One region of the Rhizobium sp. M10 genome, then DNA from elsewhere that is predicted to be linked to it. Evidence: riboswitches for the same ligand, from Rfam matches in the RefSeq annotation. Region 1 holds a riboswitch; each other region holds the start of a gene.
The links. Region 1 has a riboswitch for cobalamin ahead of CO671_RS05760 (ABC transporter substrate-binding protein). Riboswitches for the same ligand answer to the same signal wherever they lie in the genome.

Region 1 (10,615 bases):
CCTGTTGCAAATACACGCCATAATTCCGAAAAAACGCACACGCCTGACGAGAGCGCTTTACCGCTCCCGCCCCCATGCTACCTCTTTGTTGTCTACGCTTGGTGCGAATCAAAGGACAGCAGATGAGGGTCGAGTTCGGGCGGATCGCGCAGCACTTCTTGGCGCTTGCATCAGTGGCTGTTGTAGCCGGCACTTCGATGGCGGGTTCGGCAGATGCCGGCGAGCAGATATTCGATGAGTTGCGTTTCGGGGTTTCTGCCTCGGTGCAATCGGGCCATTCCAGGGAAGACGGCGTCTTCCCGGAAATTACCGCTCTCTTCGACCCTTTCGGATACGAGGAGGCCGTTGGCTGGCAGCAACAGTTGCTGCGTCCTCGTGTCCATCTCGGCACCTCGATCGGCACCGCGGGTGAAGCCACCCAATTCTTCACCGGCTTCACCTGGACGGTCGATTTCAACGACAAGCTCTTTGCCGAAGCCGGCTTCGGCGGCGTCATCCATACCGGCGACCTGGACGACAATGATGACGGCCCGGAACTCGGCTGCCGCGTCCTCTTTCACGAGTATGCCGGGGCCGGCTACCGTTTCACCCCGCATTGGAACGTTATGGCCCAGATCGCCCACTCCTCGCATGCCAATCTCTGCGACGGCCCGAACGACGGCATGACGCGCGCCGGCATCCAGATCGGCTACAAGTTCTGAGCAATTGCCGCTTTTACGAAAAAAGCCTGCCCGCCCCTGTGAACTGCTCCCGAAGTTGGGTGTCCAACTTTCGGGAGTCAGTTCACTGTGTTGACGGCGGGCTTTTTTCTGTCGCGCGCCGCCGCTACATAAGCTAAAGACAGCGCAAAACGCGCCAGGGACCTTCCGCTCATGACCATTCCAAACACCATCCCGATCACGCCGGAACTCATCGCGGGCCATGGCCTGAAGCCGGACGAGTACCAGCGCATCCTGGATTTGATCGGCCGCGAACCGACTTTCACCGAGCTCGGCATCTTCTCGGCCATGTGGAACGAGCATTGCTCCTACAAATCCTCGAAGAAATGGCTGCGCACGCTGCCGACCAAAGGGCCGCGCGTCATCCAGGGGCCCGGCGAAAATGCCGGCGTGGTCGATATCGATGACGGCGATTGCGTCGTCTTCAAGATGGAGAGCCACAACCACCCCTCCTATATCGAGCCTTACCAGGGGGCTGCGACCGGTGTCGGCGGCATTCTGCGCGACGTCTTCACCATGGGCGCGCGGCCGATTGCGGCGATGAACGCGCTGCGCTTCGGCGAACCGGATCATCCCAAGACCCGCCATCTCGTTTCCGGCGTCGTCTCCGGCGTCGGCGGCTACGGCAATTCCTTCGGCGTGCCGACGGTCGGCGGTGAAGTCGAGTTCGACGCCCGCTACAACGGCAACATCCTCGTCAACGCCTTTGCCGCCGGCATTGCCAAATCCAACGCCATCTTCCTGTCCGAGGCCAAGGGCGTCGGCCTTCCGGTCGTCTATCTCGGCGCCAAGACCGGCCGCGACGGCGTCGGCGGCGCGACGATGGCCTCGGCCGAATTCGACGAATCGATCGAGGAAAAGCGCCCGACCGTTCAGGTCGGCGATCCCTTCACCGAAAAGTGCCTGCTCGAAGCCTGCCTCGAACTGATGCAGACCGGCGCCGTCATCGCCATCCAGGACATGGGTGCCGCCGGCCTCACCTGCTCGGCCGTCGAAATGGGCGCCAAGGGCGATCTCGGCATCCTGCTCGAGCTCGACAAGGTGCCGGTGCGCGAAGAGCGGATGACCGCCTATGAGATGATGCTGTCGGAAAGCCAGGAGCGCATGCTCATGGTGCTGCAGCCGGAGAAGGAAGATGAAGCCAAGGCGATCTTCGTCAAATGGGGCCTCGATTTCGCCATCGTCGGCAAGACGACCGACGACCTGCGCTTCCGCGTCGTGCACCAGGGCGAAGAAGTCGCCAATCTGCCGATCAAGGATCTCGGCGACCAGGCGCCGGAATATGATCGCCCCTGGCGCGAATCCGGCAAGCCTGCCCCCCTGCCCGCCAATCTCGTCGCCGCACCCAAGAATTACGGTCAGGCGTTGCTGCAGCTCGTCGGCTCGGCCAACCAGTCGAGCCGCCGCTGGGTCTATGAGCAATATGACACGCTGATCCAGGGCAATTCGCTGCAGCTTCCGGGCGGTGATGCCGGCGTCGTGCGCGTCGACGGCCATAAGAGCAAGGCGCTTGCCTTCTCCTCCGACGTGACGCCGCGTTATGTCGAGGCCGACCCCTTCGAAGGCGGCAAACAGGCGGTCGCCGAATGCTGGCGCAACATCACCGCGACGGGCGCCGAACCGCTCGCCGCCACCGACAATCTCAACTTCGGCAATCCCGAAAAGCCGGAGATCATGGGCCAGTTCGTTCAGGCGGTGAAGGGCATCGGCGAGGCCTGCCGCGCGCTCGACTTCCCGATCGTGTCGGGCAACGTCTCGCTCTACAATGAGACCAACGGCGTCGCCATCCTGCCGACCCCGACGATTGCAGGCGTCGGCCTGCTGCCGGACTGGCGCAAGATGGTTCGCATCGGCAGCGCCAACGCCGGCGACAAGGTGATCATGATCGGCCTCGACGGCAGCCATCTCGGCCAGTCCGTCTATCTCAGGGATGTGCTCGACAGCCGCGAAGGTCCCGCCCCCGAGGTGGATCTCTTCGCCGAGCGCCGCAACGGCGATTTTGTCCGCTCCGTCATCCGCAACGGCCAGGCAACCGCCTGCCACGACATTTCCTCGGGCGGCCTTGCCGTCGCGCTGGCTGAAATGGCCATGGCGTCCGGCAAGGGGCTGACGATCGATCTCGGCGAATGCAAGGGTGCGCCGCATGCGCTGCTCTTCGGCGAGGATCAGGCGCGTTATGTGCTGGCGGTGCCGGCCGATGTGGCGGATTTCGTCTGCGTCAATGCGGAAGGCGCCGGCGTTCCCTTCCGCCGCCTCGGCACGGTCGGCGGAGATGCACTCGTCGTCGGCGATCTCATTACGCTGCCGATTCAGCAATTGCGCGATACACATGAATCGTGGTTCCCTGATTTCATGGAAGGCCGCGGCGAACTCGCCGCGGAATGATGCGCAAGGAGTAACGATCATGGCCATGAAACCCGGCGATATCGAAGACATGATCAAGGCTGGGATTCCCGGTGCCAAGGTGACGATCCGCGATCTGGCGGGCGACGGCGATCATTACGCCGCCGAAGTCGTCGCCGAAGCCTTCCGCGGCAAGAGCCGCGTGCAGCAGCACCAGATGGTCTACGAAGCGCTGAAGGGCAATATGGGCGGCGTGTTGCACGCGCTCGCCCTGCAGACTTCGGCCCCGGAATAGGGTTCGCGACGCTTCGAATGATGGGCTTGCGGCTCATCCCATCCTATATTGGATGTGGACGCGGCCATGGATCGAAGACCTTTCGACATGCGCCCGGACACCGAAGACGCGGCCGATCAGCCCCTCGGTGAGCACGGTTTCGGCCGCTCCCGCGGCAACGATCTCTCCCTTCTCGAGCACGGCCAGCCTATCGCAGAACATCGCCGCCAGATTGAGGTCGTGCAGGGCAATGATGCAGGTAATGCCGAGCTTCGAGACAAGGGAAAGAATGTCCAGCTGATGCTGGATATCGAGGTGATTGGTCGGCTCGTCCAGCAGAAGTTCGCTCGGCGACTGCGCGAGCGCTCGTGCAATGTGAACGCGCTGGCGCTCGCCGCCTGAGAGCGTCTGCCAGAGCTGCGCGGCACGATCTCGCATATCGACGCGTGAAAGCGCCTCGTCGACGCGGAGATCGTCGTCAGCAGCCCAGGAATTCAGCAATCCGCGATGCGGCGTCCTGCCGAGACGCACGACGTCCCTGACAGTTAGTCGCGTCTCGGTCGTCGATTGCTGCTCGACGAAAGCGACGCGGCGGGCGAGCTCGGCTCTCGATATCGCCGAGATATCGTCCTCTCCGAGCCGGATAATGCCGCTGCGGACCTTTCGCAGCCGGCAAATCAGCCGCAGCAGGCTCGACTTCCCCGAGCCGTTCGGCCCCAGCAGGCCCAGCACCTTGCCTGTCTCGACCGCAAGGCTGATGCCATTGACGAGAAGCGTATCGCCTGCGGCGAAACTGACCTCGTCGATTGTGATGCTCATGCAGTTCTCCTGGCGCCATAGAGAATGACGGCGAAGGCCGGAGCGCCGAACAGCGCGGTGACGACGCCGATCGGCAGAATCTGTTGCGGGACGATGATCCGCGAGATGATGTCGGCAGCGACCATGAAGAGGGCACCGCCGAGCGCTGTGGCCGGCAGCAGCCGGCTATGGGCAGGCCCGACCAGGAAACGTGCGGCATGCGGAATGACGAGGCCGACAAAGCCGATCGAGCCGACCATGCTCACGACAGCCGCCGTCATCACCGCGGTTGCGCCGAGCAGCACGATCTGGACGCGCCTCACCGCAATGCCGAGGGATGCAGCAGCATCGGTACCGAAGGCGAAAGCGTCGAGGGCTCGCACATGGGCAAGGCAGACGAGGAAGCCGATCACGGTAACCGGCGCTGCGAGATAAACATCCGGCCAGCGAACGCCGCCGAGAGAGCCGAGCAGCCAAAACATGACGCCTCGCGCCTGTTCCGCATTGGCCGATGTCGTGACGATATAGGCGGTCAGCGCGTTGAAGAGCTGCGATCCAGCAATTCCGCACAGAATGATGCGCTCGCCGGTCCCGCCAGCGCCGGCGGCAAGAACGCCGACGAGCAGAAATGCCGCCACCGCGCCGATGAACGCGCCGCTCGAAAGGCTGAGCACGCCATAACCGAAACCGAGGATCATCACGCAGACCGCACCCGTCGAGGCGCCTGCCGAGATGCCGAGAACGTAAGGCTCGGCCAGCGGATTGCGCAGCAGGGCCTGCAGGATGGCGCCGCAGAGCGCGAGCGACGCACCGGCGCTGGCGGCCACCAGCGCGCGGCTGAGGCGATAGTCCCAGACGATGCCCTGATGAATGCGGCTGAGTTCGAAACCGGTACCGAAAAGCCGATTCGAGACGGCCTTGGCTGTCGTTTGAAGCGGGATCGATATTTCGCCGATCGAAACGGCCAGGCTGATCATCAGTCCCAGAAGGACGAAGGCGGCAACGGTGAGCGCGACGGGCGCCCACCATCCATCCCGTTTCAGGAGCATCTTGTTCACTGGGCGAGACCCGACGACTGGATGCCCTTTGCCAGTATCTCAATGCCGTCGATCGTGCGGATCGTCGGGTTCATCGATTGCGCGTCCATAATCACGAAGCGATTGTTCCTGACGGCATCGAGTTCGCGGGTGACGGGGTCGTTCTTCAGAAAGTCGAGCTTCACCTTCGGATCGTCAGCCGCATAGCGCCGGCGATCCATGGTAGCGATGACGATGACCGCGGGATCAGCCTGAGCGATCGTCTCCCAGCCGACCAGCGGCCATTCCTCTTCCGTCGTCACGACATTCGCAGCACCCAGCGTCTTCAGAATATAGGCCGGGGCGCTGTTCTTCCCGGCGATGAAGGCATCGCCGTTCACCTCTTTGCTGGAGAACCAGAAGACGATGGGCAGATTCTTTGCCGATGCGCCCGATATCGAGGCGACGGCATCGGCCTCGCGCTTCTTGAGATCGGCGATCAGGGCGTCGCCGCGGTCCTTGATATCGAAGATGTCGGAGAGTTCGGCGATTTCCTGATAGATCAGGTCCATCGTGAACAGCGCTTTGCGCACGCCATCGCCGCCATCGGCATTGATCTTGGCCACACAGTCGGCGGGCGCGACATAGGTGTTGATCCCGAGTCCGGAAAACTGTTCGCGCTTGCCGACGGAACCCTGCGCACCGACATGCCACTCGAATTCGGCCGCCACCAGGTCGGGCTCCGCGCCGACGACGGATTCGAAGCTTGGATCGTTGTCGGCAAGGCGCTTGATCCGGCTGCTGACCTCGGCATATTGCGGCAGGACCGGGCCGACCCAGACCGCGGTTCCGGCGATCTTGTCTGCCAGTCCGAGGAAAAACAGCACTTCGGTCATGCCCTGGCCGATCGATACGATCTTCGCCGGGGCCCTTTCGAAGGTCACCTGCTGGCCGCAATTGGTGATGGTCAATGGATATTGAGTGGCAGCAAGACCCGGCGCTGCAAGGCCGGTCAGCCCGAAGGCAAACGTCATGCTCATGAGAAACTGGCGCATGGAAAATCTCGATAAGGAGGAAAATTCTAGCCTCGCCGTGCCACGCGCGGCTGCGCGGGATAAGGCACGGTCAAACGGACGCTAGCGGTGAAAAACCCAATCGAGACGGATTCGTGCCGGAGTTCGGCGAAGGTTCAGGTCAACCATGTCTGTTCCTTTCCAGGCATCCCCGCCCGGTTGATTGGATCGTGATTGACGGCAGGTCTCCTGGCTTGCGGATATGCGCCGATCATCTGCCTTCCCGCGAAACTCGCAGTGGCATGGCCATGGGCCCCAAGAGATGAGCTAAGTGCTCATCTCGGGATGATCGCAAAAGCGATCACCCTGGGATGATCGGCAAAAGCGATCACCCTGGGATGATCGGCAAAAGCGATCACCCTGGGATGATCGGCAAAAGCGATCACCCTGGGATGATCGACAATCCGCTTACAGTTGCGGGGGCAGCCACGGTCTTGATCCCTATTGGGTCGTCCTCACCGTGTTCCCTATTAATCCCCTTGGAGTCATCCGCGGGAAACCGTCGCGCCTAGTTACGCCGGCTCGACGTATCGCGTCAAGAACAAGCTGACGCATCGGGCTCTGCGCGGGAGCCTTTGCCAAAAAGGCAGCCTTCAGCCGGGAATTCTCTTTTTATCAGGATTGGTAAAGACCAGGGCAGGCATCGGCCCCGATGTCATCAGCGTGAAGTCGAAGGACGCCTTCAAATCCGGCCCCAGCACATATTGCCGATGGACGCGCAGCTGATCCTTGCGGATCTTGCGGTAATGTTCGCGCGTCAGCATCTGCTTGACGCGGATCAGGAGCATCTTCGCCGGGGGCGCGTCCGCGTGGCCGGAGACGGCGACAACCGGCACTTTGTAGAAATTGATCGAATCCGTCAGGCACTGCACATCGACCCACGAAATCTCCGGGCAGCGGGCAATCAAGCCGACGCGGGCGCGCAGCAGGCTTGCCGATGACAGCAGCGCACATTGCAGAATAGCGCTGCCGAGTGAAGCAAACACCACGCGTTTGCCCTTGAAGATCTCCGGCTCCCTTTCCAGCAATATGCCGATGACATGGGCGGCCACGTTCGATCCCATGCTGTGCGAGGAGATCACATACTCCTCCGCCTCCTCATCAAGCGCCTTGCGCACGGCGGTGGCCCGGTCTTCCAGCCAATCGTTGCAATCGGCCCGGTGCATGCGGCCGAGCGCGACGGCCATTTGCCAATCGGCAAAGAGATGCAGCGTGTGGAAGCGTTCGGAAAACGGCAGGAAGGCGAAGATGAAGAAGCAGAGCGCCAGCGGCCCGCTCCAGAGCATGTGCCAGGGCGAAAAGCCGAGACTATAGGGCGCGACGGCGATCTGCGCCGTCAGCGCGATTGCCAGCGCCGTCAGCAGGAACGGAAAGAGGAAGAACAGGCCGAAGCGCCAGGCATGACGGAAATAGCCCCGCATGCCGCCTTCGAGCATGATCTGGGCGCAGCTGCGAAAACCCGCAACAATCTGGCTCAGCGTATTGCCGCTGCGCAGCCTGCGCACGAACATGTCGTGATCGACCATGTGGATCCGGCTCTTCGTCTGCCAAGTGGCAGGAGCAGGCTCTTCCCCGAGCGTCGCCCCGGCTGCCCCGGGCGCCATCTCGGGTGCCCCACGCGCCGCGCCGCTGGTCGTGACCTCGAAACTGAGGGGATCGCTGCCGTCCGGAGTCCCGACCTCGAGCGAATAGCCCCAAACGGCGGAACTCTGCCTGGCTGAGCGCTCGTAGCGCGCCCGGTGGGCAACGCCGTCAAGCGGCTCGAAGCCCGGAAAATGCAGGACGATCCGCTTTTTTATCAATCTCATTCCGCTCTTTCGGCCGGGCGAATGGCCGGCATGTTCGTGCGATCCGGCTGCTGTGGCGCCGATCTCGGCGAAAAAGCAGGTATGGTCTCGAAGGCGTCTTGCTAACCGAAGTCATCAGGAATTCAATAGCAGCCATGTCGATTCCACCGTGAACGGAGGGGTTTTGTGGCCGATCTTGTCAAAGAATTGATCTCTGGCATCGTCGACAGCGTGCTGAAGGAAATCCTGAAGAAAACCACCGGCCGCGTCACGACGAAGCGCAGGAGGCGCAAGACGCGCCCCGCTGCGACAACGGCTGCCGCCCGAAAGACGACCTCCGCCAAGCGCAAACCCGCCCGCAAACAGGTCAGCAAGCGACGCACCGCCGCCGGTCGCAGCCGCCAGCGCCGCAGCTGAGACATGACGCAATTATCCGACCGCTGAACCCGGCCCCTCGGCGACGTCGAAATTGACCGGATGCAGGCCCATCTGGCCCGACAACCGTAACGTGATAGCAACATCGCCGAAGTGGTCTGACCAGATTGGTCTTTTTTTGGTTTAGGCGTCTGGAATTCCTGCTGTCACATGCTATCTAAGGACAACGATTGAAACGGTGGGCCTTTAACCCGCCCGTTGAAAGGATCAGGTCCCATGAGCGGCATTCACGAATTCATCGACAACGAAATCAAGAGCAACGACGTCGTCCTCTTCATGAAGGGCACGCCGCAGTTTCCGCAGTGCGGTTTCTCCGGCCAGGTCGTGCAGATTCTCGATTACATCGGCGTCGACTACAAGGGCATCAACGTGCTCGCCGATTCGGAGATCCGCCAGGGCATCAAGGATTATTCCAACTGGCCGACGATCCCGCAGCTTTACGTAAAGGGCGAGTTCATCGGCGGCTGCGACATCGTCCGGGAAATGTTCCAGGCCGGTGAGCTGCAACAGCATCTCCAGGAAAACGGCGTCACCGTTCGCGGCGCCGCCTGACCGGTCACCGGACGTCCGCCCGGTTTCCAAATCTGTTTCTCGAGTTCGAGGCGCTGCAGCCAGCAGCGCCTTGACCTGTTTATGGAAATTTCATTGTGACAGATTCATCACAAGCCGTGTCCGCGGGCCGCCTGCCCATGGGCAAGCGTGAATTCATCGCGCTTGCCGCCTTCCTGATGGCCGTTAACTCTTTGGCGATCGACATCATGCTGCCGGCGCTGCAGCAGATTGGAGCGAGCCTCGGCGTCGAGAGCGAAAATCATCGACAATTCGTCGTCTCCACCTATCTGCTCGGTTTCGGCTGCGCTCAGCTGTTCTACGGACCGCTCTCCGACCGTTTCGGCCGCCGCACGCCGCTGTTGATCGGTCTCGTCATCTACATCCTGTCCGCCATCAGTATCGTTTTCGTCCCCTCTTTTGCGGGGTTGCTCGCCCTGCGCTTCCTGCAGGGCGTTGGTTCGGCCGCAACCCGCGTCATCACCGTCTCCATTGTCCGCGATATCTATGGCGGCCGGCAGATGGCTGAGGTCATGTCGCTGATCATGATGGTCTTCATGATCGTGCCGGTGATCGCGCCCGGCGCCGGCCAAGTCGTCATGTTCTTCGGCAACTGGCACCTGATCTTCCTCTTCATTGCCGCCATGGCGACCGGTATCGCCGTCTGGGCCTACATCCGCCTGCCGGAAACCCTGCATCCGCAGAATGTCCGCCCCTTCACCGCCCGCTCGATCTTCGGCGCCTTCAAGCTGGTGCTGACCAATCGCGTGGCGCTCTGCTACACGATCGCCAGCACGTTCATCTTCGGCGCGCTGTTCGGCTTCATCAATTCCGCCCAGCAGGTCTATGTCGGCATTTACGGTCTCGGCGTCTATTTCCCCGTCGCCTTCGCCGGCGTGGCGATCTTCATGTCGCTGTCGTCCTTCTTCAACTCGCGCTTCGTCGGCAAGCTCGGCATGCGTCGCCTGTCGCACGGCTCGCTGATCGGCTTCATCGCCATCAACACTATCTGGCTGATCGTCCAAATGGCGAGTTCCGAGCCGATGCCCTTCGCCTTGTTCATCACCTTCTTCGGTCTGGCCATGTTTCAGTTCGGCTGGATCGGCTCGAACTTCAACTCGCTTGCCATGGAGCCTCTCGGCCATGTGGCCGGCACCGCCTCCTCCGTGCTCGGCTTCATGAGCACGGTCGGCGGCGCCATCATCGGCGCCGGCATCGGCCAGGCCTTCGACGGCACGGCGCTGCCGATGGTCGCCGGTTATTTCGCTGTCTCGATCGCCGGGTTGGTCTTCGTGCTGATTGCCGAGAAGGGCCGCCTGTTCCAGCAGCACAATCCGGCCGTTTGAAAGGCCGACCTCGTCCGCATCCAGGATTTCACCACATGACGCCGCCACATAAACTGCACCAGGAAAACCAAGGCTCCCGCCGCATCGGCATGGGCTTCGGTGAATTCGTCGTCACCATTGCGATCATGACGGCCAGCATCGCCATGGCGATCGACAGCATGCTGCCGGCATTGCCCAATATCGGCCGCTCCCTCGGCGTCACCAGCACCAACGACGCCCAGCTCATCATCGGCGTCTTCTTTCTCGGCTTCGGCGTTTCGCAGATATTCTTCGGC
Region 2 (10,615 bases), on a different contig from region 1:
GATCGCCGGAACCATACTGCTCCATGATCAGCACTGATTTCCGCTGCAGGAACTCGTTCTCCTCCGACCAGCGATAGGCATCGTCGACATCGGGCGTCGAGCACAGCGTCGAAAAGATCGAGGAATAGGAACGCGCATGCACCGCCTCCATGAAGGAGACGTTGGAAAGCACCGCCTCCTCATGCGGCGTTACCGCATCCTCCATCAGCCTGATGGAACCGACGCCGTTCTGGATCGTGTCGAGCAGCGTCAGCCCGGTGAAGACGCGGATGGTCAACTGCTGCTCGGCCGGCGTCAGCGTCGCCCAGGAGGGGATGTCGTTCGACAGCGGCACCTTCTCCGGCAGCCAGAAATTGCCGGTCAACCGGTTCCAGACTTCGAGATCCTTGTCGTCCTCGATGCGGTTCCAGTTGATGGCGCGCACGCGGCTGATTGGCTTGATGGATATGTTCATTGGGTGGTCTTTCTTCCACAAATTCTAACGGAGTGCGGAGCCCCCTCACCCTGCCCTCTCCCCGCTGGGGAGAGGGGAACGCCATGCAATCGGCTTGTCTCTTCTCCCCATCGGGGAGAAGGTGCCGGCAGGCGGATGAGGGGGCTACAAGCTCGAAACTCTCGGCCAGCAGCCCAAAATCAAAGCGTACAAGACACGCAGCCCTGCACCTCGGTGCCGGACAGCGCCATCTGGCGAAGGCGGATGTAGTAGATCGTCTTGATGCCCTTCCTCCAGGCGTAAATCTGCGCCTTGTTGATGTCGCGCGTCGTTGCCGTGTCGCGGAAGAACAGGGTCAGCGACAGCCCCTGGTCGACATGCTGGGTCGCCGCCGCATAGGTATCGATGATCTTCTCCGCCCCGATCTCATAGGCGTCCTGATAATAATCGAGATTGTCGTTGGTCATGAACGGCGCCGGATAGTACACGCGGCCGATCTTGCCTTCCTTGCGGATCTCGATCTTCGAGACGATCGGATGGATCGACGAGGTCGAGTGGTTGATATAGGAGATCGAGCCCGTCGGCGGCACCGCCTGCAGGTTCTGGTTATAGAGGCCGGAGGCCATGACAGCCGTCTTCAACGCCGCCCAATCGTCCTGCGTCGGAATATGGATTCCGGATTTGTCGAACAGCGCCTGCACCTTCTCGGTCGCCGGCTTCCATTCCTGCTCGGTATATTTGTCGAAATAGTCGCCGGAGGCATATTTCGAATTTTCGAAGCCCTTGAAGCATGTGCCGCGTTCGACCGCCAAAAGGTTCGAGGCGCGGATCGCGTGATAGGTCACTGTATAGAAATAGATATTGGTGAAATCGACGCCTTCCTCCGAGCCGTAGAAGATGCGTTCGCGGGCGAGATAGCCGTGCAGGTTCATCTGGCCGAGACCGATCGCATGGCTTTCGTCATTGCCCTTCTCGATCGACGGCACCGAGGCAATATGGCTCATGTCGGAAACGGCCGTCAGCGCCCGGATCGAGGTCTCGATCGTCTTGCCGAAATCGGCGGAATCCATGGCTGCGGCAATGTTCAGCGAGCCGAGATTGCAGGAAATATCCTTGCCGAGATGCTTGTAGGAGAGGTCGTCATTATATTCGCTTGCCTCGCTGACCTGCAGGATCTCGGAGCAGAGATTGCTCATCGAAATGCGCCCGGCAATCGGGTTCGCCCGGTTCACCGTGTCCTCGAACATGATGTAGGGATAACCGCTCTCGAACTGGATTTCGGCGAGCACCTGGAAGAATTCGCGCGCCTTGATCTTCTTCTTCGAGATGCGCGCATCCGCCACCATCTCCCGGTACTTTTCCGTCACCGAAATCTCGGTGAAAGGCACGCCGTAGACGCGCTCCACGTCGTAAGGCGAGAACAGATACATATCCTCATTGTTTCTCGCGAGTTCGAAGGTGATGTCGGGTACGACGACGCCGAGCGACAACGTCTTGATCCGGATCTTCTCGTCGGCATTTTCGCGCTTCGTGTCGAGGAAGCGCATGATGTCGGGGTGATGGGCGTTGAGATAGACAGCACCTGCCCCCTGACGGGCACCGAGCTGGTTGGCATAGGAGAAACTGTCTTCGAGAAGCTTCATAACGGGGATGATGCCCGAGGACTGGTTTTCGATCTGCTTGATCGGTGCGCCGGCCTCGCGGATATTGGTCAGCGAAAGCGCCACGCCGCCGCCGCGCTTCGACAATTGCAGCGCCGAATTGATCGACCGGCCGATCGATTCCATATTGTCCTCGACCCGTAGCAGGAAGCAGGAAACCAGTTCACCGCGCTGCTTCTTGCCAGCGTTGAGGAAGGTCGGGGTCGCCGGCTGGAACCGGCCTGAAATGATCTCGTCGACCATGTCGCGGGCAAGGGCCTCGTCGCCGCGCGCCAGGGTCAGCGCCACCATGCAGATGCGGTCTTCGTAGCGCTCGAGATAGCGTTTTCCGTCGAAGGTCTTCAGCGTATAGCTGGTGTAATATTTGAAAGCGCCGAGGAAGGTCGGGAAACGGAACTTCCTGGCATAGGCCTGATCGAACAGGTCGCGGACGAAATTGAAGGAATACTGATCGAGTACCTCCTGCTCGTAATAGCCCTCGGTCACGAGGTAATCGAGCTTTTCCCTCAGATTGTGAAAGAACACCGTGTTCTGGTTCACATGCTGCAGGAAGTACTGCTTCGCCGCCAGGCGATCCTTGTCGAGCTGGATCCTGCCCTCATCGTCATAGAGGTTCAGCATGGCGTTCAGCGCGTGATAGTCGAGCGTTTCCGCCGCTTTCAAAGGACGTTCGCCGGCGGGATGAGCAAAAGTGTTATGCGATTTTGCGCCCGCATCCCGCGTCAGAGTTGTTCCCGTGTCCAAAATCGTTCCATTCCGTGTTTGACGTTGGCGACATCCTCGGCCGTGCCCATGAGCTCGAACCTGTAGAGGTAAGGCACCTGGCATTTGCGCGAAATCACGTCGCCGGCGAGCCCGTATGTCTCGCCGAAATTGCTGTTGCCCGCGGCAATCACGCCGCGGATGTGTCCTCGGTTCTCCGCATCGTTCAGGAAACGGATCACCTGCTTGGGAACGGCCCCCTTGCCACCGTCGCCGCTATAGGTCGGCACAATGAGAACGAAGGGTTCGCGGATATGGAACGCCTCTGCGCCGCTTGAGGGAATGCGCGCCGCGCGCAATCCGAGCCTGGCGACGAAGCGATGGGTATTCTCCGATCGGCTGGAATAATAGACGAGCAGCCCCATCGCCGTTTTCCGGTCAGGAGAGCGCGCTGATCATATCGGGACGGAAACCCGCCCAATGCCGCTCGCCGGCGATGACGACGGGCGCCTGCATGTAGCCGAGGCTGCGGACGCGATCGAGCGCTTCGGCATCCTGCGAGATATCGACGATATCGTAATCAACGCCCAGGCGGTCGAGAGCGCGATAAGTGGCGGTGCATTGGACGCAGGCAGGTTTGCTATAGACGGTAACGCTCATCATCTTCCTCGTGATATCAAAGAATTCAGGACGCAATACTGGGATCGGGCGCCTTGCGACGTCCGGGGCAACGCTTGATGGTGATCTGGCAAAGTCGGCGCTTTAAACGCCCGATACGATCCCTTTCGGGATTTGCGCGGGCGGCGGCCTTGATCTTCTCGACATGACTTCAACCCGAAGTGCTCATGCGGACGTTCGGGGCAGCGCAACAGGCGCGGATCATTCCGCTTCATGCACGCGACCTTCCGGACACCCCGCCCGTGGACATCTAGTTCAAGGCAGGTCTCCTGACTTGCGGGTCGAAGCACCCTGCCCCTGCCTTCCCGGAGCATCATGCTCCAGTGACCTGAAATCGGACAGTTGCTCGCCGCTTACAGTTGCGGGGGCAGCTCCGGCCTTGTTGCGCCGTCATGGCGAAACGCACCGTATTCCCGTCTTAGCCCGCGATCCTGGCGAATCGAAGGAACCTTGAACACTAGATATAGTACGCGAATCCAAAATCACGTCAACGGATGGTTTGTGCATTGCGTTACGACAGGTTTGAAATCACTGCGTTCCTGTGAAAAACATGGATCGAAGGCTTAACGAAAGCAGGCTGTGGAGAAGGTCCGGGATGACAAACCTCCCCTCTCCGCGTCATCCTCGGCCTTGTGCCGAGGATCTGCTGCCTATCGACCGGAGGCAGATGCCCGGGACAAGCCCGAGCATGACGAAAGAGGAGTTGGCGCCCCTTATCAGCGGTCTACGCCACGCTTCAGGTGACGAGCGCCGCAGGGACGACATCGGGTGTTATGTCCTTACTCGAAGCAGCCTGAGCGCGTTGATCGTCACCAGCACGGTGGCGCCGGTATCGGCGAGAATCGCCGGCCAGAGGCCGGTGATGCCGGCAATCGTCGTCACCAGGAACACCGCCTTCAGCCCGAGGGCGATGGTGATGTTCTGCACGATATTGTGCATCGTTCGTTTGGAAAGTTCGATCATCCGCGCCACGTCGCCGACGCGCCCGTGCAGCACGGCGGCATCGGCCGTCTCAAGCGCCACATCGGTGCCACCGCCCATGGCGATGCCGATATCGGCGGCGGCCAGCGCCGGAGCGTCGTTGATGCCGTCGCCAACCTTGGCGACGATGAACCCCTCACGCTTCAATTCGCCGACGACCCGCTGCTTATCCTCAGGCATCATCTCGCCGCGCCAGTCGATGCCGAGCATGCCGGCAACGGCTGCCGCCGTCCGCTTGTTGTCGCCCGTCAGCATCATCGCCTTGACGCCGGCCGATTTGAGCGTGGAAAGCCCGACCTCGGCATCCGCGCGCGGCTCGTCGCGCATGGCGATCAGGCCGACCGCAACGCCATTGACGAACAGCACCGATACGCTCTTGCCCTCGTCGTTCAGAACAGCAATGCGTGCATCCTTTTCGCCATCGAGTGCTCCGCGCTCGCGGGCAGCGGATGGCGACAGCAGGTCGAGCGTCTCGCCGCCGACTTTGCCGCTGACACCCTTGCCCGGCAGCGCTTCTAGCTCGAAGGCCGGCGGCACGGGAACGCCGTCTGCCCGAGCACGGTTGAGGATCGCCAGCGCCAAGGGATGGCTGGAGCCCTGTTCCAGCACCGCCGCGCGCGACAAGACCTGCGCCTCGCTCAATCCGAAGGAAACGATATCGGTCACCTGAGGCTTGCCTTCCGTCAGCGTGCCTGTCTTGTCGAAGGCGACCATCGTGACCTTGCCGAGCGTTTCCAGCACTGCGCCGCCCTTCATCAGCAGCCCGCGCCGCGCGCCTGCTGAAAGCGAGGCGGCAATCGCCGCCGGCGTCGAAATGACGAGCGCGCAGGGGCAGCCGATCAGCAGGATGGCAAGGCCCTTATAGATCCATTCGCCCCAAGACCCACCGAACAGCAGCGGCGGGACTATCGCCACCAGTGCTGCGACCACCACGACGCCGGGCGTGTAATAGCGCGAGAACCGGTCGATGAAACGTTCGGTCGGCGCCTTCGATTCCTGCGCTTCCTCCACCAGCTTGACGACGCGGGCGATGGTATTGTCGGCCGCGGCCGCGGTGACGCGGACCCTGAGCACAGAATCGCCATTCACCGTTCCGGCAAAGACGACGGAATCGACACCCTTGCGCACCGGCGTGCTCTCGCCCGTCACCGGCGCCTCGTCGATCGCGCTCTCGCCGGAGACGATGATGCCATCCGCCGAGATACGGTCGCCCGGACGCACCATGATGATCGCGCCGACGGCGAGGCTTTCCGCCGGCACCTCCCGCGTCTGGCCATTGTCTTCGAGCAGCGCATTTTTCGGCACCAGCGCCGTCAGCGACTGGATGCTTTCGCGCGCCTTGCCGGCCGCCACCCCCTCCAGCAGCTCGCCGACGAGAAACAGGAACACGACAGTCGCTGCCTCCTCGCCGGCATTGATGATGACGGCGCCGACGGCGGCGATCGTCATCAGCATCTCGATCGAAAACGGTGTGCCCGATAGAGCCGCCATGATGGCGCGGCGCGCGATCGGCACCAGCCCGACCAGCATGGCGATGACGAAGGCGTAGGATGCGACCGCAGGCACGAGATGGCCGATGGCATAGGCGGCGATCAGCGCTGCACCCGAGACGATGGTCAATCGACCCTTCCGGCTTTGCCACCAGGAACCGGTCATCGGCGCATGGTCACGCCCATGCAGCCCCTCGATTTTCTTTTTGCCATGATCGTGACCTGTGTGATCATGATCATGGTCGTGACCGGCATGATCGCCGTGGTCGTGATGATCGTGCGCGCCGTGATCCCGTGCCGGCGCCACGCTTCCGGTAAAGGGCGAAACCGAATAACCGAGCCCCGTCACCCTCTTCTCGATCACCTTGAGGTCGCTGCTGCCGTCATGCCGGACGGTCATCGTGCCCGCCACCACCGAGACGGACACATCGGCGACACCCGCCACGCGCCTGACCGCCGTGTCGATCTTGGTCGCACAGGCGGCGCAATCCATGCCGCCGACCCGGTATCGTGTCTCGCTCGTCTCAGCCATGATCCGCTTCCTTGTCAAACAGAAGCATCCCTCCTACATCCTCTAGCGACTAGAGGTGCAAGAGGAAAATCATGAAAAAGATCACGATCGGCGAAGCCGCTCGCCGGAGCGGAGTCAAAGTGCCGACGGTGCGTTATTACGAGAGCATCGGCCTGCTCGCGGCCCCAAGCCGCAGCGAAGGCAACCAGCGCTCCTTCGAACCCGCCGATATCAGCCGCCTCACCTTCATCCGCCATGCCCGCGAACTCGGCTTCGAGATCGAGGCGATCCGCACGCTGCTCACCCTGCAGGATGATCCGCACCAATCCTGCGCCTCTGCCGATGCCATCGCCAAGGCTCGTCTCGTCGAGGTCGAGCAGCGCATCCGCAGCCTGATGGCGCTGAAGGCCGAACTCGAAACCATGGTGGAAGGTTGCGGCCATGGCCGCGTCGACCAATGCCGTGTCATCGAGGTTCTCGCCGACCACGGCCAGTGCACGCATCCGCACCATTGATCCCTGCCCTTGCAGGCAATCGACGCCCGCGCCAAAACTGCACCAGATAGAATCGGGCGAAGACATCCATGAACCAGAAGCGAATTGCGATCATCGGCGGCGGCCCGGCGGGCCTGGCGGCGGCGGAGCTGCTTTCGCTCTCCGGCCATGCGGTGACGGTCTACGACGCCATGCCGACCTTCGCCCGCAAGTTTCTGCTCGCCGGCAAGTCGGGGCTGAACATTACCCATTCCGAGGATTATGCCCGTTTTGCCCCACGCTTCGGCGCCGCCTCTGCCCGCCTGCGCCCTGCTCTCGATGCCTTTACCCCTGGCAATATCAGGGATTGGGCAGCAGGGCTCGGGACCAAGACTTTCGTCGGCTCGTCCGGCCGGGTCTTCCCTGATGTGATGAAAGCCTCTCCCTTGCTGCGCGCCTGGCTCAAGCGGCTGGAGGCGCAGGGCGCCACCCTGCGCACCCGCCACCGCTGGATCGGTTTTGCCGATGAGGGCTATGTTTTCGAAACGCCCGAAGGACGCAGCATCGTCCACTGCGACGCAGCCCTGCTGGCGCTCGGCGGCGCAAGCTGGCCGCGCCTCGGCTCCGATGCACGCTGGCTGTCCTGGCTATCGGAGAAGGGCGTCGAGATCGACGCCTTCCAGCCTGCGAATTGCGGCTTTGTCGTCGACTGGAGCGAAAGCTTCCGCGCGCGTTTCGCCGGCGAGCCGGTGAAGTCGGTCACCGCCACCTCCGACGCCGGCACCTTTCCCGGCGAATTCGTCATCAGCGCAAGCGGCATCGAGGGGAGCCTGGTCTATGCCCATGCGGCAAGCCTTCGCGACCGGCTGCTGAACCGCGGCCGTGCTGCCCTGACGCTCGACCTCGCCCCGGGTCGGACGATCGAAAGGCTGACCCGCGACCTCACGCGCCAGGATGCCAAATCGAGCTTTTCAAACCGCCTGCGCAAGGGCGCCGGCCTCGACGGGGTCAAGGCGGCCTTGCTGCGTGAGCTCGCCGCCGAGCGCGACCGAGCCGATCCCGTCCGTCTCGCCGGCATGATCAAGGCCTTGCCGGTGCCGGTCCTCGAAACGAGGCCGATCGGCGAGGCCATCTCCTCGGCCGGCGGCATCCGCTGGAGCAGCATCGACGACCGCTTCATGTTGACTGCGCTGCCGGGCACCTTCGTCGCCGGCGAAATGCTCGACTGGGAAGCGCCGACCGGCGGCTATCTCCTCACCGCCTGCCTTGCGACCGGCCGCGCCGCCGCCCGCGGCATCGAGGCCTGGCTGCGGCGCTGACCATCTCCAGCAAAACTGGGCAAGGATCGCGACGCGCATGCGAATGGCTGTGAACCCGATCTAGATCAAAGACGTGGCGTATCCGTCGTGCAAAGATCGCGCATGCTTTTGCGAGGGGAAGGCGGCCGTCGCTGCGTGCAATTGCAAACCGGCCGCTTTTCCCTCAGATTATGCTGACGTTCCGTGGGAGGAGCAGATGCACGAACAGTCAGCACATGCAGAGCATGTCTATAGCTCTGCGCAGCGGAATTCCGCCGCCGCGAGTTCTCCGATTGTCGCCTCCTGGCGGCGTTGCATGACCATGCACCGGCTCGCGCCCGAGGACGAACGTGCGCCGCTGCAGCTGACCGACGAGGAATTTCACCGCGCCCGCGAACAGTCCGAACGGCTGGTCGCCGGCGCGACCGAGGAGCTCGACCGGCTGTTCACCACGGTCGGCAAAGCCGGCTGCTGCATCCTTCTGACGGACAGGAATGGCATCGCGCTGGAGCGCCGGGGCGCTGCCGGCGACGATAAGGACTTCCGCCAACTCGGTCTCTGGACCGGTTCGGTGTGGACCGAGGCGAGCATCGGCACCAATGGCATCGGCACCGCACTTGCCGACGAGCGCGCCGTCGCCATCTTCCGCGACCAGCATTTCTTCTGCTCGAATATCCGCCTGAGCTGCACCACGGCGCCGGTCCGCGATCATCGCGGTGAACTCGCCGCCGCCCTCGACATCTCCACTTGCCGCGAGGACGTCAACGAAATGACGCTGGCGATCCTGACGCAGTCCGTGCGCGATGCGGCGATGCGCATCGAACTCAACCTCTTCCGCTCGGCCTTTCCCGGCGCCCGCTTCCTGATGGTCCCGGCCGGCGCCAATTCGGCCGCCGCCCTGCTTGCCGTCGACAGGCATGATCTCGTGCTTGGCGCCACCCGCGCCGCCCGCATCGCGCTGCAGCTGGACGACAAGCGGATTGCGGCCGGCATCCCGGCCGCCGATGCTCTGCGCGAAGCCGTCGTTTCACAACAGGAAGAGATGGTCGAGGCGGAAAAAGCGGCCTTGCTGCGGGCGCTGTCGCGCACCAGCGGCAACGTCTCGCAGGCTGCGATCGCGCTCGGCATAAGCCGCGCCACGCTGCACCGGAAGATGAAGAAGTTCGACCTGCATTAGCCCGACCCCGAACATGTCACTGACATGGTTATCCTGATGCGGCCCTGTCGCATGTCTGCGACAGTGTGCACTGCGGTATGGAAGACCTCCCCTGTTCCCTTCGGCAAAACACGCCCATTTTCCCTCCACTGGTTCACTTGGGAACCTGGCTCATCTTGGGAGGATGACATGCTTCATCAGAAAATCGTCGAGTCGCCGTTCAAGCTGAAATACGGCAACTATATCGGCGGCGAATGGCGCGAGCCGGTCGAAGGCAAGTATTTCGAAAACCTGACGCCCGTCACCGGCGGCAAGCTCTGCGACATTCCCCGTTCCGATGAAAAGGACATCAATCTCGCACTCGACGCCGCCCATGCGGCCAAGGAAAAATGGGGCCGCACCTCCGCTGCCGAACGCTCCAACATCCTCATGAAGATCGCCGAGCGGATGGAAGACAAGCTGGAATTGCTCGCCCAGGCCGAGACCTGGGACAATGGCAAACCGATCCGCGAGACCATGGCGGCCGACATTCCGCTGGCGATCGACCACTTCCGCTATTTCGCCTCCTGCATCCGCGCCCAGGAAGGCTCGATCGGCGAGATTGATCACGATACGATCGCCTATCACTTCCACGAGCCGCTTGGCGTCGTCGGCCAGATCATTCCCTGGAACTTCCCGATCCTGATGGCCACCTGGAAGCTCGCTCCCGCGCTTGCCGCCGGCAACTGCGTCGTCTTGAAACCTGCCGAGCAGACGCCGGCCTCGATCCTGCTCTGGGCCGAACTGGTCGGCGATCTGCTGCCGCCCGGCGTGCTCAACATCGTCAACGGTTTCGGCATCGAGGCCGGCAAGCCGCTGGCGACCAGCCCCCGCATCGCCAAGATCGCCTTCACCGGCGAGACGACGACTGGCCGGCTGATCATGCAATATGCCAGCCAGAACCTCATTCCGGTGACCCTGGAACTCGGCGGCAAATCGCCGAATATCTTCTTTGCCGATGTGATGGCCGAAGATGACGATTTCCTCGACAAGGCGCTCGAAGGTTTCGCGATGTTTGCCCTCAACCAGGGCGAAGTCTGCACCTGCCCGAGCCGCGCGCTCGTCCAGGAATCGATCTATGACCGCTTCATGGAAAAGGCGGTCAAACGTGTCGAAGCGATCAAGCAGGGCAACCCGCTCGATTCCGCCACCATGATCGGCGCCCAGGCCTCGAGCGAGCAGCTCGAAAAGAT
Region 3 (10,615 bases), 230 kb from region 1:
CAGGGGGCATCCACGAGGTCGGCCAGGATTGGTGGACGTGGGCCGGCCCAGGCAGCGGCCATGTCGCAGTCGAGAGGGTCAAAAGAAGACCCCTCCCCAACCCCTCCCCACAGGTGGGAGGGGCTTGCTGGGCGCGTTGTCTCGTCATCGACTTTGATCTCAGAGGTAACCGCACGCTCAACGGTAAGTCCCTCCCCCTTGTGGGGAGGGGTTGGGGAGGGGTTTTCCAACACATCCCCCGCAATCGCCCGCTGCAAGCTCGCATCCCCGCCCTCACCCAGCCCGCGCGGCACTCGTGCCAGCGCCACGGTCAGATCCGTCAGCAGCCGCCCTTCCGGCGCCACCCCGAAGACATGCAGCCCGTCGCGGATCTGCATTTCCTTGAGGTCGCAGAGATAGGCGTCGAGCTTCTTCAGCGCCTCGCCCTCGCTTTCGCCGCTGATTATGCCGGCATCCCGGTCGAGGCCGATATCGGTGACAAGATCGAGAATCTGCCGGCTGAGCAGCCGGATGCGGCGCGGGTCGCCACCTGAGGCCTCGTAATATTCGTCGACCAGCGCTTCCAGATCCTTGAGCGGTCCATAGCTCTCGGCCCGCGTCAAAGGCGGCGTCAGATGATCGATGATGACGGCGGCGGCCCGCCGCTTGGCCTGTGTGCCCTCGCCCGGATCGTTGACGATAAAGGGATAAAGATGCGGCAGCGGTCCGAGGATGGCCTCGGGATAACAGTTCTCCGACAGCGCCAGCGCCTTGCCCGGCAGCCATTCGAGATTGCCGTGTTTGCCCATATGGATGACGGCGTCGGCGCCGAACTCGCGGCGCAGGAAAGCGTAGAAGGCAAGATAACCGTGCGGCGGCACGAGGTCCGGCGAATGGTAGCTTTCCTTCGGATCGATATTATAGCCGCGCGCCGGCTGAATGCCGACGAGAACGCCGCCGAAGCGGGCGAAAGGCAGGGCGAAGGCGCCGTCGCGAAAATACGGATCGTTCTCTGGTTCGCCCCAGCGGGCCCTCACCTCATCCTGAATCTGATTGGGAAGAGACGCCAGGAAACTGTTGTAACGACTCAAGGATAACGTCTCGCGGATCACCCGGCCGTCATGCCCTGAATTGGTCGGCCCGTGCATCAGATGCCGGATCAGCGCGTCGCCGTCGGCCGGAATATCGGCGGCCGGATACCCCCCTGCTTCCATCGCACGCAGCACCTCGATGCTGCCGGCCGGCGTATCCAGACCGACCCCGTTGCCGAGCCGGCCGTCGCGATTCGGATAATTCGCCATGACGAGGGCGATGCGCCGGTCACGCGCCGACATGGCGCGCAGCCGCGCCCAATTGGCGGCGAGTTCCGCCGTATAGCGCACCCGGCCGGCGTCCGGTTCGCTGGCAACGATGTTCGTCTCGACCGCCGCATCGTAACGCGCCGCCGTCTTGAAGGAGACCGCCCGCGCCAGCACCCGGCCGTCGACCTCGGGCAGCGCCACGTTCATGCCGAGATCGCGCGCCGACAGGCCTTGCGAGGAGGCCGCCCACGCCTCCCGCGACGAGGCCGACAGGATCGCCTGCAGCACCACCGCGCCGTTCGCCTCCAGCACCGTCGGCTGCCGATCGGCGCCGGGTGCCGAGACCGCAAAACCGGTCGTGTTGATTACGACATCGGGTTTCAGCGCCGAAAATACGCTTTCGAGAATGCCTGTGGAGACAGCATCCTTGAGGCTATAGGCAAATACCGGCAGCGGCCGGAAACCAAGTGCCTGCAAGGCTTCGATTATCGCTTCGATGGGGCGGGTTTCGCCGCTTTGGACGAGGGCGCGGTAGAAGCTGATGGCGACGATGGGGGATGTTGTGGGTTCGAGTTCCACCTTCTCCGTCCCACGCTCGGCGGCCGAAGGTGGCGCAACATGCGAACCGGCAACCTGCCACCACTCCTCCACGCCGATCAGCCCCCGCCCCGGCCACCAGATTCCCGCCTTCATCAGCGGCACCGCCGGTGCCGGCTTCTCTCCTCCCGAAAGCATCGCTCCGGCATAATCGAGAAAGGCGCGTGCATTGGCATCGCCGCCCTCGATCAGATAGGCCCACAGGGCATTGAGATCATCGAGCCCGATGTTGGAAAACGGTGTCAGCCCCGCATCCGGCCTGGCGTCACCCGGCAGCACGGCGATCAGCGCGCCGCTGCGGGCCGCACAGGCATGCAGCGCCTCCAGCGCATAATGGAAATAGCTGGCGCCGCCGAGTGCGCGCACGATGATGAGCTTCGCATGCCGTGCCGTGCGCTCGACATAGGTATCGACCGACATCGGATGTTTCAGGCTCATCAGGCTGGCGAGCCTCAGCGACGGCGCCCCACCCCGCGCGCGATGGGCGGCCGCGATCGCCGCCAGCTCGCTGTCGGCGGCCGACAGGAACAGGATATCGCCCGGCGTCTGCCCGAGGTCGATTGCCTCCTCGCCGTCGCTGATCGTTCCCTGCTGGGCCAGAAGCAGATGCATCGGTTAAGCCAGCGCCTCGATCGCCGTTCTCACGGCGTCCTCATCCATCTCATGCAGGCCGATGACGACGAGGCGCGTGGCGCGCCTTTCACCGGCTGCCCAGGCACGATCGAAATAGTGATCGATGCGGCTGCCGACCGCCTGAAGCTGCAGGCGCATCGGCTTCCCGGAAACGTCGACAAAGCCCTTGAGACGCAACACGTCGTGGGCAGCGATGATCGTCTTCAGCCGCTCGACGAAGCCGGCAACATCGACGATCGGGCCGAGCTCGACGACGAAGCTGTCGAACTCGTCGTGATCGTGCGGCGTGCCGTCCTCATGCTCCAGTTCGTGGTGCGACTTGCGGTTAGCGAGATCATTCTCCGTGCCGATACCGAGGCCGAGCAGGATGCCGGCCGGCACCTCGCCGTTTCTCGCCTCGATCATCACGGGCTTGCGCTGGGTGCGGGAAGCGACCTCGTCGCGCACGCGGCCGAGACCGGCCACATCGATCAGATCGGTCTTGTTGAGCACGATCAGATCGGCGCAGGTGAGCTGATCCTCGAACAGCTCCTCGATCGGGCTTTCGTGATCGAGCGATTCATCCTCGCTGCGCGCCGCCTCGACGGCATCGTGGTCGTCGGCAAAGCGGCCGGCAGCGACAGCCGCGCTGTCGACCACGGTGATGACGCCGTCGACGGTCACCTGGGTGCGGATGTCAGGCCAGTTGAAGGCGGCGACCAGCGGCTGCGGCAAGGCGAGGCCCGAGGTTTCGATGACGATATGGTCGGGCCGCTGTTCGCGCTCGAGCAGCTTTGTCATCGTCGGAATGAAATCGTCGGCAACGGTGCAGCAGATGCAGCCATTGGTCAGCTCGATGATGTCGTCCTCGCTGCAGTTTTCGGCACCGCAGCCCTTCAGCACGTCGCCATCGACGCCGAGATCGCCGAACTCGTTGATGATGAGCGCGATTTTTTTGCCGCCTGCATTGGTCAGCAGGTTGCGGATCATCGTCGTCTTGCCGGCACCGAGAAAGCCGGTGATGACGGTTGCGGGAATCTTCTGGTTCATGAAACTTTAACCCTTCATTTTCAGCGGCAGGCCTGCCGCGATGAAATAGACTTCGGCGGCCTTCGCCGCGATCATCTGGTGGAGACGGCCGGCATGATCGCGAAAATCCCGCGCCATGCGATTTTCCGGCACGATGCCGAGCCCGACTTCGTTGGAGACGAAGACCAGCCGCGCCTTTGCTTGCCCCACGAAATCGACGAGCCCTGCAAATTCCGCTGCCATGTCGCGCTCTTCCATCATCAGGTTGGTGACCCAGAGCGTCAGGCAGTCGATGAGCACCACACGGTCCTCGCCGTCGATGGCCGCAAGCTTGCCGACAAGATCGAGCGGCTCCTCATGCGTTGTCCAGGACGGGCCGCGATCAGCCCTGTGCTGGTCGATACGCGCCTGCATCTCCTCGTCCCATGCCCGGCCGGTCGCGACGTAATGGCACCCGAGGCCGCTCGATGTGACGAGGTTTTCGGCGAAGCGGGATTTCCCAGAGCGCGCGCCACCGAGGACGAGGGTGGAATTGGCGACGAGATCGGTCATGCCGCGACACTCCCGCTACGGAGGGCGGTGCTTCGATTTGCTCCGCGTATACTATAGTTGGCCGACGAGGACGTAATACCCCCCTCTGTCCTGCCGGACATCTCCCCCACAGGTGGGGAGATCGGCAAGTGGCATGACCTTCGCCCAACATCGATCGTTTGGGGAAGCCGGTGCGCCGATCCGATCTCCCCCCTTCTGGGGGAGATGTCCGGCAGGACAGAGGGGGGTGCCACATACTCGACGCAGGAGGCCGAAAGCCCGCCATCTGCCGCACCAGGCCGCGCCGAATTCAAACGTTCAGCCAAAACAACCTCCGTGCTGGCAGCGGGTCTCTTACCCAGGGTGGGCTTTTCGCCCGGCACGGAAGGCAGGTCTCCTGGCTCGCGGTTATCGGCCGCGATCGGGGCGGACCGGAAACCGGTCGCCCCTGATCGTGCCGGCGGATCCGCCTCGCCTTCCCGGCTGCATCGGTGAAAAGGTGGACGATTCGTAGAAATAGAGGCGTCCGACCCCGGTTGATCACCATGCATTTCCAGTGGCTTTTCCGGCACATCACCCGTCCCGCTTGCCTGCACGATTGCAGGCCGCCGGCCGGAAGGGCTCGATGCCGGATGGAAGACCCTGACCGCTCTACAGTCGCGGGGTCGGCTGTGATGAAGGCGCCCGGCTTGGGTCCGCCCCGTCACATTCCCTTTTCATCCGGAAGGGCAACTGCCAATCCGGAACCATCCGTTATGTCAGGATGGTCAGGCGACCATCCGTTGAGGGATGGTTAGGCAAGCCAGAGGATAGAGTCAACCGGCGTTGACGCCCGAGGCGACGGGCGGGGATAGAAAGCTTCCAACAATACGACTTACTCTACCGAAAACATCGTCTTTAATCAGAGACTTACATCATAAAAATTTGTCCCCCGCGCCGGCTTTTCGCCGCAATTGCATCGCAAGCGGACAGCACCGCCGCCCTTGACCGGGCCTCTCCCCGCCTAGTTGTCTAGCCATGCTTATGAAATTGGATCGGCGCCGTTTCCGCGCGCTGCGTGTTTTCTTCGACCCGGGACGGCTGCGCGCGCTGACCCGCCGCAGCGAAGTCGGCCTGTCGCTGGCAGGCGCCGTCGTCGGCATCGCCTCGGGGCTTGCCGTCACCGGCATGAGCTACGTTTCCAATGAGCTGCACCAGTTGGTCTTCGGCATCGCCGACACCGAAAGGCTGAGCGCGTCGGTCATCGAGGACAAGATGCTGCTGCTCACCGCGCCGGTCGTCGGCGGCGTTCTGCTCGGCATGCTGCTCCTGGTGCTCGCCAAACGGCGCAAGAAGCCGATGGTCGATCCGATCGAGGCCAATGCGCTGCATGGTGGCCGTCTCTCCCTGACCGACAGCATCATCGTCGCCGTCCAGAACCTGATCTCCAACGGCTTCGGCGCCTCCGTCGGCCTAGAGGCCGGCTATACCCAGCTTGCCGCCGGCATTGCCTCCAAGTTCGGCCTGAAGCTGCAGCTGCGCCGCTCGGACCTGCGCATTCTCGTCGGCTGCGGTGCGGCCGGCGCCATCGCCGCCGCCTTCAACGCGCCGCTGACCGGCGCGTTCTACGCCTTCGAGCTGATCATCGGCACCTATACGATCGTCTCGCTGACCCCGGTCGTCGTCTCCGCCCTCGTTTCCACCCTCATCGCGAGATTGCTTGCCGAAGGCGATTTCACCATCGATATCGGCAGTTTCGGCTCCGTCGTTCCAGCCGATTATGTCCCGGCGCTGCTGCTCGGCGTCTTCTGCGCCGGCGTTGGCATTCTTCTCATGCAGGGCGTGGCCTTCGTCGAGGAGCTTGCGCGCAAAAGCTCGATCGCCCCGCCCTTTCGCCCGGCGCTCGGCGGCATCATCGTCGGACTTCTCGCGATGATCTCGCCGCAGGTGCTATCGGCCGGTCACGGCGCACTGCACCTCAACCTTTCCCGCGACGTGACGATCCCGGCCCTGATCAGCCTCTTTCTGCTGAAATCGCTGGCCTCGGCAATTTCGATCGGTTCCGGCTTCAGGGGCGGCCTGTTTTTCGCCTCGCTGTTCATGGGCGCCCTGCTCGGCAAGCTCTTTGCCTATTGCGGTCCCTATTTCGCCGATGCCACGCTGACGCCGGTCATCTATGCCGTGGTCGGGATGAGTTCGCTCGCCGTCGCTGTCATCGGCGGACCGCTGACGATGACCTTCCTGGCGCTCGAGATCACCGGCGATTTTCCGATCACGGCGCTGGTGCTTGCCGCCGTCATCACCTCCTCGCTCGTCGTGCGCTCGACCTTCGGCTATTCCTTCGCCACCTGGCGCTTCCATCTGCGCGGCGAAAGCATCCGCAGCGCCCACGACGTCGGCTGGATCCGCAACCTGACGGTGAACAAGCTGATGCGCGCCGACGTCAAGACCGCAAAGGCGGGCATCTCCTTGGAGGAGTTCAAGACGGCCTTCCCGATCGGCTCGACCCAGCGTGTCATTCTCGTCGAGGAGAACGACAAATATGCCGGGCTCGTGCTGGTGCCCGAAATCTACGCCAACCCGACCGATGTCCAGGACGAGGGCCAGACGCTTGCCGATTTCGTCCGCTACCGCAATGATTTCCTGCAGCCGCAGATGAACGCCAGGCAGGCGGCGGCGATCTTCGACAAGAGCGAAAGCGAAGCGCTTGCCGTCGTCAACAATCTGATCGAGCGCAAGGTGGTCGGCCAGCTCAGCGAAAGCCACACGCTGCGCCGCTACAGCGAAGAACTCGATCGCCGCCGCCGCGAGGTATCGGGCGAGATCTGAGCCGCTACGAGGCGGCGCCGGCAAGCCTGAAGACGTCGGCCCTCTTCGAAACGCCGCGCAGCTCGAAAGACCCGAGATAGTCACAGGGCACGGCACAGGTCGCCGCGAAGCTCTCCGACAGCAGCAGGTGCTGCTCAAGCATTCCGCACAGCTTTTCCAGCCGCGAAGCCTCGTTGACGGCTCTGCCGATCACCGTGAAGTCCAGCCTGCCGTGAGCGCCGACATTTCCGTAGAAAACCTCGCCGAGATGCAAGACGACATCGATACCGATATCCGGCCCCCCGTTGCGCGTGCGCTCGCGATTGAGCTCTTCGTTTGCCTTCAGCAGATTTTGGGCCGAAGTCAGCGCCGCCTTGCAGGCCTTCTGCGGGTCATCGGCCTCCGTCGGAAAAATCGCCAGGACGCTGTCACCCATGAATTTCAGAATCTCGCCGGAATTTTCCTCGACATGCCGGTCGATCAGCTCGAAATGCTCGTTGAGAAACCCGACGATCTCCGCAGGCTGATAGATTTCGGTCAGCGCCGTGAAATTGCGCAGGTCGGCGAGCAGGATGGCGGCATCGATGGAGCCGCCCATTCCCCTGCGGGTTTCGCCTGCCAGGATACGCGCACTCGTTCTGGCGCCGGTATAGACCGCGAGGATTTCCGTCGCGGTCTTCGAAACCGCGACACGGTAGGCGGCCAACCCCAGAGCCGGCAGCAGCTCCTGGATGATCGCCAGTTGGTCGTCAGAAAATCCGCCGGGCGCATCGCTGGTGAGCGAAAAGCCCAGTCCGCGTAGCGCGACCTCCTTCGGGAATTCGAAAATGCTGATGACGTGATCCGTGCCGCCGGCAAGCGCGAATTCGTGAAGCTCGGCATACTGGAGCCCCTCGCCTTTCGCCAGGTTCCATCGCCCGGTTTTTTCGCCGCGGCTCAAAAGGTGAAAGATCGGCGTCATCTCGAAGCTGCGTTCCGTCTCGCTGCCATGCTCCGCATTCTCGAGAACGATTGCACCGCCCCGCTCGAAATTGGCGGCGACGCCGCGATACATGGGATGGAGGGAAGGCATTCTGATGCTCGCACGCCAGATCGGAATGCCGGCCGCAATCAGCCGGTCGCATAGACCGGCGACGAGGTCGCCAATATGCTCACAGGTGATTCCCTGCTCGATAAGCCACTGAATATGATCGTTAATTTTTTCAATCTCCGAATGAGGGCGACAAGCTGAAGGAATCTTTCGGACCGTCGAGGCTCGCAGCCTAAATCGCCGGACAGGCGATGAAAGAGCGATATCGCGCGCTTCCCATTCATTAGCCTGCTTCCTGTCGAGATGCTACTCCCGGTCGAGTGAAAGTGATGCGCAATTCGGCCGCACCGCTGCGGCTAACCGAGCAGCCCCGCCAGCCAGTGCGGATCGAGGTGACGTTCCAATTCCCCGGCGATCTCGTCGAGCGCCTGCTCGACGCTGTCACGGTAATTCCGCCGCTCGCCGGATAGGCCAAAGCTCTGAAGCAGCCGAGCGCGGTAGGCGTCGCTGCCGAAGAGCCCATGCAGATAAGTGCCCATGATCCGCCCGTCGGCCGACAGCGCTCCGTCGGGCACGCCGTCGACAATCGCCGAGGGTCGGACGCAATCCGGGCCGCGGGTGACGCCGAGGTGGATCTGGTAGCCGGCGAGCGATACGTCGTATTCGGTCGAACGGGCCTGGCTGTTGCGCACGGTCTTCTCAGGCGCCATCTCGGTCTCGACGTCGAGCAGTGCAAGCCCCGCCGCCTCGATCGTCCCGCCTTCTATGCCGAGCGGATCGTGTACCGTGCGACCTAGCATCTGGTAGCCGCCGCAAATGCCGATCACCCGGCCACCGCGCCGGACATGCGCCGCAAGATCGCGGTCCCAGCCTTGAACCCTGAGATCGGCGAGATCCGAAATCGTCGATTTCGAGCCGGGAAGAATGACCAGGCTCGCATCGACAGGCAGCCGCTCGCCTGATCGCACGAAGACCAGTTCGACATCCGGCTCCGCTCTCAGCGGATCGAGATCGTCGAAATTGGCAATGCGCGGCAGCATCGGCACGGCGATTTTCAGCGCCCCCGTCCCGCTCCTCACCAGCCGTTCGAGCACGACCGAATCTTCGGCCGGCAGGCGCGCGGCATCCGGCAGCCACGGCACGATGCCGAAGCAGGGCCAGCCGGTGAAGCCTTGGATGGCGCGGATGCCATCGTCAAACAGCGAAACATCGCCGCGGAACTTGTTGATGATATAGCCGGCGATCATCGCTCGATCGCCTCCGTCGAGAATCGCATGCGTGCCGACCAGCGAGGCGATGACGCCACCGCGGTCGATATCGCCGACGAGCACGACGGGCACGCCCGCCTTCGTCGCAAAGCCCATATTGGCGATATCGCCGGCTCTGAGATTGATTTCAGCCGGCGAGCCGGCGCCCTCGACGACGACGAGGTCGGCGCCGGCAGCCACTGTTTCGAAGCTCTCGAGCACGGCGCCGAGCAGTCGCGGCTTCAGCCGCTGATAATCCCGCCCCTTCGCCTGTCCGAACACGCTGCCCTGCACGATGATCTGACTGCCGTTTTCCGATTGCGGCTTGAGCAGCACCGGATTCATATGCACCGAGGACGGCGTGCGGGCGGCCAACGACTGCAGCCATTGCGCCCGGCCGATCTCGCCGCCGTCGTCGGCAACCGCCGCATTGTTCGACATGTTCTGAGGCTTGAACGGCCGGACTGCCAGTCCGCGATTGGCCGCCAGCCGACAGAGACCCGCAACCAGCACCGTCTTGCCGACATCCGAGCCGGTTCCCTGCAGCATGATCGCTCTTGCCATGGCCGTCGCCTTTCGTTGAGGCGAGGCCTACAATGGCCGCCGATCCCGGGTCAAGACTGGCCCCGATCAAGGCTTGGCCGCAATCAAGGCTTCAGCGAGATCAAGACTTGGCATGTCCCCGCGAAAACGCGAAAACCGCGCATGGCCTTGGCTCTGCGCGGTTTGCCGAAAACTCAGGCGTCTTCGCCCCTACACGGCGAAGCTCGCTTCCTCCGGTACGCACTACCTGAACCGGAGAAGCAGCGGTTGTTGCCGCCACGACCCAACTGATAGCGGCACATTCTTACCGGAGAGTTATTGAAGGCTTACGCAAATGTTAATTTTGACTTTTTTTGATATTCTCGCCAAGATTTCTGCAGAAGACCCGCCGGCGCTCGCGGACAGCGCGTATTTTCGCTGAAAGCCGCCATTTTCGGGATTGTGACATAAATTCTTCGAATTCAATGATTTAGACACGCAACCATGAGCAGAAGACGGTTGATTTCTACGAGCGAACGCGTAGGCTTCACCAAAATGCGCCACTGTTGAATATGGCCTGCGACGAGCTGTTGGAGCCGCAAGGACGACGGCGCCCGTGAACCGGAAAGCCTGTTGCGGCATCGCCCGGCAGGCATTTCCCTTTCAGGCGCCGGAAAGACCTACCGGCGGATTTTAGATCCGAGAGCGCGTCCACCTAAGAAGAATTTAGGGATGACGATGAAGAGGCTTTTGGTTCCGGCCGTCTTTGCCGCGGCTCTTTTTACCACTGCTGCGCCTGCCGAGGCCGCCGAATGCGGCAAGGTTTCGATTGCCGAGATGAAATGGGCCTCGGCCGGCATTGCGGCCAATTTCGACAAGATCATTCTGGAAAAAGGCTATGGCTGCTCCGTCACCATCGTCGCGGGCGACACCCTTCCGACCTTCGCCTCGATGAACGAGAAAGGCATGCCCGACATCGC

Region 2: another riboswitch for cobalamin. It lies ahead of nrdH (glutaredoxin-like protein NrdH); the one in region 1 lies ahead of CO671_RS05760 (ABC transporter substrate-binding protein).
Region 3: another riboswitch for cobalamin. It lies ahead of cobU (bifunctional adenosylcobinamide kinase/adenosylcobinamide-phosphate guanylyltransferase); the one in region 1 lies ahead of CO671_RS05760 (ABC transporter substrate-binding protein).

The regions. Positions count from the first base shown of each region.
Region 1 is NZ_NWTA01000003.1:86,611-97,225, forward strand. It holds gene CO671_RS05735 (acyloxyacyl hydrolase) at 123-701, shown strand; gene purL (phosphoribosylformylglycinamidine synthase subunit PurL) at 873-3,104, shown strand; gene CO671_RS05745 (BolA family transcriptional regulator) at 3,124-3,357, shown strand; gene CO671_RS05750 (ABC transporter ATP-binding protein) at 3,391-4,155, opposite strand; gene CO671_RS05755 (iron ABC transporter permease) at 4,152-5,183, opposite strand; gene CO671_RS05760 (ABC transporter substrate-binding protein) at 5,189-6,205, opposite strand; cobalamin riboswitch at 6,385-6,742, opposite strand; gene CO671_RS05765 (hypothetical protein) at 6,817-8,031, opposite strand; gene CO671_RS05770 (hypothetical protein) at 8,197-8,427, shown strand; gene grxD (Grx4 family monothiol glutaredoxin) at 8,662-8,997, shown strand; gene CO671_RS05780 (multidrug effflux MFS transporter) at 9,135-10,340, shown strand; gene CO671_RS05785 (multidrug effflux MFS transporter) at 10,376-10,615, shown strand, end outside.
Region 2 is NZ_NWTA01000039.1:12,595-23,209, reverse strand. It holds gene nrdF (class 1b ribonucleoside-diphosphate reductase subunit beta) at 1-454, opposite strand, end outside; gene nrdE (class 1b ribonucleoside-diphosphate reductase subunit alpha) at 634-2,838, opposite strand; gene nrdI (class Ib ribonucleoside-diphosphate reductase assembly flavoprotein NrdI) at 2,817-3,221, opposite strand; gene nrdH (glutaredoxin-like protein NrdH) at 3,235-3,456, opposite strand; cobalamin riboswitch at 3,716-3,942, opposite strand; gene CO671_RS31550 (heavy metal translocating P-type ATPase) at 4,246-6,477, opposite strand; gene CO671_RS31545 (helix-turn-helix domain-containing protein) at 6,549-6,971, shown strand; gene CO671_RS31540 (TIGR03862 family flavoprotein) at 7,040-8,248, shown strand; gene CO671_RS31535 (helix-turn-helix domain-containing protein) at 8,445-9,404, shown strand; gene adh (aldehyde dehydrogenase) at 9,573-10,615, shown strand, end outside.
Region 3 is NZ_NWTA01000003.1:311,776-322,390, forward strand. It holds gene cobN (cobaltochelatase subunit CobN) at 1-2,489, opposite strand, end outside; gene cobW (cobalamin biosynthesis protein CobW) at 2,493-3,539, opposite strand; gene cobU (bifunctional adenosylcobinamide kinase/adenosylcobinamide-phosphate guanylyltransferase) at 3,546-4,070, opposite strand; cobalamin riboswitch at 4,419-4,815, opposite strand; gene CO671_RS06825 (chloride channel protein) at 5,067-6,857, shown strand; gene CO671_RS06830 (adenylate/guanylate cyclase domain-containing protein) at 6,862-8,097, opposite strand; gene CO671_RS06835 (cobyric acid synthase) at 8,223-9,677, opposite strand; gene CO671_RS06840 (glycine betaine ABC transporter substrate-binding protein) at 10,368-10,615, shown strand, end outside.